DNA from 2 places in the Paenibacillus sp. FSL R5-0928 genome. Region 2 is predicted to be linked to the other one. Evidence: a T-box and tRNA genes for the amino acid it is inferred to sense, from the RefSeq annotation. Region 2 holds a T-box; the other holds one or more tRNA genes.
The links. A T-box is a leader RNA that pairs with one kind of tRNA and senses whether it is charged. The one in region 2 lies ahead of argS (arginine--tRNA ligase), so its partner is inferred to be a tRNA-Arg.
Positions count from the first base shown of each region.

Region 1: it has a tRNA-Arg gene. The T-box ahead of argS (arginine--tRNA ligase) is inferred to sense a tRNA for this amino acid. The anticodon was not compared.

Region 1 is NZ_CP150225.1:184,563-187,727, forward strand. Features, by position in the region: gene MKZ16_RS00900 (GDSL-type esterase/lipase family protein) at 1-177, shown strand, start outside; gene clpP (ATP-dependent Clp endopeptidase proteolytic subunit ClpP) at 267-863, opposite strand; tRNA gene MKZ16_RS00910 (tRNA-Arg) at 1,057-1,131, opposite strand; gene MKZ16_RS00915 (sugar-binding domain-containing protein) at 1,400-2,452, shown strand; gene gap (type I glyceraldehyde-3-phosphate dehydrogenase) at 2,566-3,165, shown strand, end outside.
Region 2 is NZ_CP150225.1:5,785,168-5,788,332, forward strand. Features, by position in the region: gene MKZ16_RS26190 (hypothetical protein) at 1-159, opposite strand, end outside; gene MKZ16_RS26195 (hypothetical protein) at 653-1,006, opposite strand; T-box leader at 1,279-1,497, shown strand; gene argS (arginine--tRNA ligase) at 1,538-3,165, shown strand, end outside.

The DNA.
Region 1 (3,165 bases), 1.6 Mb from region 2:
TTTAATCAATACGCAGCACAGTACAGCAGCCGAGTATGTGGATTTGCTTCGATTTACAGTGAGTTCGCAGGAAATGAGAGAGGGTTGTTATCCATTGATCATTTGCATCCGAATGGCCGGGGTTATCGCGTAATTGCCGAGAAGCTGGATGCACTAGGTTATGGAGGGCTGAATTGATTGGATTTAGGTCTTCTATAAAATATAAAGAGGCTGTGCCCTATCCGTTATGGTTAGGGCACAGCCTCTTTATATTTTTACTTTATAGCTTACACACCGCTAGGCAATGTCTTCTCGATTACTTTATCTACGATACCGTATTCAGCCGCGTCTGCAGCAGTCATGAAGTAGTCGCGATCTGTATCCTTCTCAATACGTTCTAGAGGTTGACCCGTACGTTCTGCTAGAATACGGTTCAGCTTATCGCGCAATTTGAGGATGCGGCGGGCACGGATTTCAATGTCCGTTGCTTGACCTTGAGCACCACCCAGAGGCTGGTGGATCATGATCTCGCTGTTAGGCAGTGCGAAACGTTTGCCTTTCGCGCCAGCGTTTAGCAGGAAAGCTCCCATGGAAGCTGCCATACCCACACAGATGGTGGAAACGTCTGGTTTAATGTACTGCATTGTATCAAAAATAGCCATACCTGCAGTAATGGAACCGCCTGGGCTATTCACGTAAAGGTGAATGTCCTTGTCAGGATCTTCGGCAGCCAAGAACAGCATTTGTGCGATGATAGAATTGGCTACCACGTCATTAACCTCCGTTCCAAGGAAAATGATGCGGTCCTTCAGCAGGCGGGAATAGATGTCATAAGCGCGCTCGCCGCGGTTGCTCTGTTCTACTACCATAGGAATATAACTCACGTGGAAAACCTCCTTGATATTGGTTCTTCAAATGTATTCATTTTTACTCTTGCCGTATTACCCACATGATAAACAAATTCAAACAAAAAGTCAAAGAAAGTCAAACTTATATTCGAAAAAAAGAGCCGACAAGCGGCTCTTTGGTTAAGTAGTAGTATAGGCACTACTAAATTATGTGCAAAAATGAAATTAATGGCGCGCCCGCCAAGAATCGAACTTGGATCTCAGGCTTCGGAGGCCTACGTCATATCCATTGGACCACGGGCGCAACAAAAATGATTATAATACAATTTTTACACAATTGCAATGTAATATTAATACTGGACAAGCGCTCTAGGGGCAGGCATCGGGCGCTATATCTTTTTCTGACCTTATTAATGTATAAGAAGACAAGTGCTTGAGAATTCTACTCTCGGAAGACTTGCGCTTCGAGCAATATTTGGTTAGAATATGGGTGGGACTTAAAAAGTTTACCCGGGACGTTTTGAGACCATGAACAAGGGAATAGAGGAAGACGAAGTTGCAGGAGTGAAAGTATGCGTAATTTATTAGATATCCAAAAGCAGCTTCTGCCTGATCTCATGGAAACCCTTAAGAGACGGTACACGATTCTTCATCAGATCATGCTGTCCGATATTATTGGGCGCAGAACGCTAGCCGCTTCGCTAGATATGACTGAGCGGGTACTGCGTGCCGAGACGGATCTTCTGAAATCGCAAGGGCTTATTGAGATCGAGAGTGTTGGCATGCGCATTAGCGCTGCTGGACGTAGACTGCTTGATTTGCTAGAGCCGGTTGTTAAGAGCCTATTTGGTCTGGATGAGCTGGAAGAGAAAATTCGAGCAACGTATGGTCTGGATAAAGTTATTGTAGTACCGGGTGATTGTGAGTCATCGCCGTTCACCAAACGAGAGCTTGGCCGGGCGGGTGCGAAAGCGCTGCTGAGTATACTTCGCGCAGATGATACAGTTGCCGTCACAGGTGGATCGACGCTTGCCGATATGGCTGATCAACTGACACCGCCGTTGTCCCTTTCCTATAAGAACGCTTGGTTTGTTCCGGCGCGTGGAGGATTAGGAGAGAGTATGGAGATTCAAGCCAACACGATTGCCTCAACAATGGCAAAGCGGGTTGGAGCCAACTACCGGTTGTTGCATGTCCCTGATTTGCTTAGTGGGGATGCATACCAATCGCTGGCACTTGACTCTAATATTGGAGAGATTGTACAAACCATCCGCAGTTCGCGTATTATTGTACATGGGATTGGGGATGCCATTGAAATGACCCGCCGCCGCAAACTGGACGAGGCTACAGTCTCGGAAATCCAGGGTGAAGGGGCAGTGGCCGAATCTTTTGGCTATTATTTCAATGAAGAGGGTCAGGTTGTCCATACCATGCTTACGATGGGTCTACGTCTAGAAGATATTATTCGGACAGAGAAAGTCATCGGTATTGCAGGAGGCAAACCCAAGGCCAAAGCCATTCATGCCATGCTGCGTTTCGGGCAGGAGAATATTCTCGTCACGGACGAGGCTGCCGCAGTAGAAATAGGCAAGGAAATTGACAATCAACTACAGCTATCTTCGTAGTTTTTAGATTGCAGGCAATAACATACTTCTTGCATCATACTTAACATTGTTGTCATGACAGACCTCACCGTCTGTTTTGAATAAATAAAACGAATTCTAGGAGGAACTATTCAATGAGTGTAAAAGTTGGAATTAACGGTTTTGGACGTATTGGACGCCTTGCTTTCCGCCGTATTCAAAATGTAGAAGGTATCGAAGTGGTAGCAATCAACGATTTGACTGACGCTAAGATGCTTGCTCATTTGCTTAAATATGATACAACTCAAGGTAAATTCCAAGGTGATGTTGAAGTGCATGATGGCTTCTTCAAAGTCAATGGTAAAGAAGTTAAGGTTCTTGCTAACCGCAACCCTGAAGAATTGCCATGGGGCGACCTAGGCGTTGATATCGTACTTGAGTGCACAGGTTTCTTCACAACTAAAGAAGCAGCTGAAAAACACTTGAAAGGTGGAGCTAAGAAAGTAGTTATCTCCGCTCCAGCTACTGGCGACATGAAAACTGTCGTTTACAACGTTAACGATGACATTCTTGATGGTACTGAGACTGTTATTTCCGGCGCATCTTGCACAACTAACTGCCTAGCTCCAATGGCAAAAGTACTGAACGACAAGTTCGGTATCGTTGAAGGCTTGATGACTACAATTCATGCTTACACTGGCGACCAAAACACTTTGGATGCTCCACATGCTAAAGGTGACTTCAGACGCGCTCGT
Region 2 (3,165 bases):
GGTCCCCTTGAGGTCCAGTATCACCCTGAGGGCCTTGAACACCTTGCGGCCCTTGATCACCTTGCGGTCCTTGTACGCCTTGAGGTCCTTGATCACCTTGCGGTCCTTGGTCCCCTTGAGGCCCTTGAGGTCCTTGGTCTCCTTGCGGTCCAGTATCACCCTGAGGGCCTGCGATCTCGGTTCCTAAAAGTTCATCAGAGACTAATCGATGGGCAGGCACGAATTCCCCAGCAGCATTTTTACCCCATACAGAAATTTGTGTTTCATTCTCAGCTGGTCCACTTATGGTAAAGACAAACTCTATTGCATCGAAATTAGCGAAATAGCTTCTAGATAATACTTCATTAGGACCTATGGTTACTAATTCTTGTACATATAATATTCTGGTACCATTTAAATGAAAGCCCTCGATAACAACATTAGAAAAATTTACAGGATCACGATTATCCAGTTTGATTAACACGGTTTGAGTGGACCTAACACCACTAACCGGATCATTAGCAATAGGTCCTGTTGATAGTACTGCCATTACGGCACTCCCTCCTTTCTGGAAAATACAGTTAATCAAGATTTCTTGTTAAACTGCTCTTTTTTATAATATGTTTCAACTATCTATTAAGAATGTGGTTATTACCCTGCATATATGTTGAATTTATGTTTCTGACTGCTCCTCTGCAACAACTCGTTGAACATCGATAATTGCACCACTTTCGTTTCTCCCCCAAACTGAAATCTCAGTGCTTATTTCAGCAAAACCGTCTGTGGTGAACACGAATTCATATGCATCAAAGTCTGCTCCAAAATTTCTCGTAATAACTTCATTGGGTGCAATAGATATTTCTTCTAGTACGTAGAGTGTTCTGAGACTGTTTAATTTGTAACCTTGAATATGAACAGAAGAAAAATTGATAGAATCACGGTTTACAATTTTGATAATAACCGTTTTAATTGTTCTGACACCACTAACAGGATCATTTGCAATGGGTCCTGTTGATAATACTGCCATTGAGCTATTCCCTCCTTTATTAAGTATTTTTCAAAAATTCAGATTAAAAAAATACAAAATTTAAAATTGGGAAAAGGTTAATAATTCCCCTTGTATTGTATTAATGATTGGTTTCATTTGATTGTTTGAATGCCCAAAAATTTTATATTGATTTAGCTATGATTTGATAGTTTTTGAGACTTCTAAATCCCTGCAAGATGCTCAAGGAAATTGGGATTAGCTCCACCACCCTTGCTTTTTTCGAAATATTAGTTATACTGATAAAAATTATTCAAGCATCGATGAGCGGGAGAGTAGTTAACGAGATCTAGTCCTCAGCGAGCCGGGAGAGTGTAAGCCGGTACAGATCCCTTTAATGAAGCGCACCCGTGAGATGGACTTCTGAACCTTAGTAGGAAGTCCCGGCTGAAGGCCGTTATCCCGTAAGGTGGCTGAACAACTTGTTCAGCAACGAGAGTGGTACCGCGAGCGCTAAAGCCCTCGTCTCTTTTGAGACGAGGGCTTTTTTGTATTTTCAAAGGAGGGTATACCATGTTAGATCAAATCATCAAAGACGGAATCAAGCACAGTGTACACCGTGTATTCAATACTTTAGGAGCTGACTATCCAGAGGACATTGCCATTCTGATCGAACAGCCAGCAAATCTAGAACATGGTGATTATTCATGTAATATCGCTATGCAGCTAGCCAAAACTCTACGTAAATCCCCAATGGTCATAGCAGAATTAGTGAAAGCAGAACTTCAATTCAAAGGGCGTTTCGCCGGTCTATTGCAAAAAGTTGAAGTCGCTGCTCCCGGATTTATCAATTTGTATATGAATTGGCAAAGCTGGGCTGAACATTCCTTTGAACTGCCTGCCAGCACTGGGGAAAAAGTCATCATCGAGCACACTTCTATCAACCCCAACAAAGCCGCTCATGTAGGTCATCTAAGAAACGCCTGTATTGGCGATACTCTAGTCAGAATTATGAAAAGAACTGGGTATAACGTAGAGGTCCATAACTACATTGATGATCTCGGCAATCAGCTGGCGGATACAGTTGTTGGATTATTAAATATACCTTTAGAAGGGGAACATCAACGTTTCGGTGATTTTTGCTGGGATCTTTATGCCAAAGTGAACAAAGAATATGCGCTGAACCCTGAGATGACACACAAGCGCACAGATATACTGCACTCCCTTGAACAAGGTGGCGGCAATGAAGCCTGGCTGGGCAACCTTGTAGCTGAACGTATCGTTAGAGAGCATGTAGAGGAAATGAAACATTTTGGGATTTATTATGATTTGCTGGTATGGGAGAGCAGTATTTTAAAAGAGGGATTTTGGGCAGCCGCAGCTGAGCTACTGAAGCAGACAGCCGTTTTTGTACAAGAGACTGAAGGTAAACTCGCAGGCTGCTGGGTGCTGAAGCAAGGAACAGAGGCTAACATTGGAGCGGATTCAGAGGAGCATCATCTCGATAAGGTGCTGGTGCGTTCGAATGGGATTTTAACGTATACAGCCAAAGATATTGCCTATCATCTCTGGAAATTTGGTCTTTTAACCAAAGATTTCTCCTATAGCGAATTCTCGTCCGGTTTATGGACAACAGGATTAACTGGAACCCAAGAGTCTTATGGGCAGGCGGACAGAGTCATCAATGTGATTGATTACAGACAGGAATATCCACAACAGATGGTTAAGCAAGCCTTAGGGGCACTAGGTTATAACGAGCAAGCAGACAAACTCCATCATGTGAGTTATGGTGTTGTATCTCTTAGTCCCGCCTCGGCTGCCGAGCTGGGTATAGATATTTCAGAAGGCAAATCTTCTTATGCTATGTCCGGACGACAGGGAATCGGGATTAAGGTAAGCGATCTGGTGGAACTCATGGAACAGAACATCGAACACTCACGTTCCGATAAAGACGGCCTCTCCAGCCGAATGATTGCCACTGCTGCGATTCGCTACTATCTGCTACGGTTTAATTTAGGAACGGAAATCGTGTTTGATTTCAAACAGGCTACCGAAATATCCGGCAATACCGGAGTTTATCTGATGTATACTTTTGCGCGTGCGACAAGCGTTTTGAGTAAAGCTACGATCCCAATCCTTACAGCTGCCGCACAGCTTCAGTTCCCTTCCAAATTGGAAAAAGCAGAGCTTGCGCTGCTAAG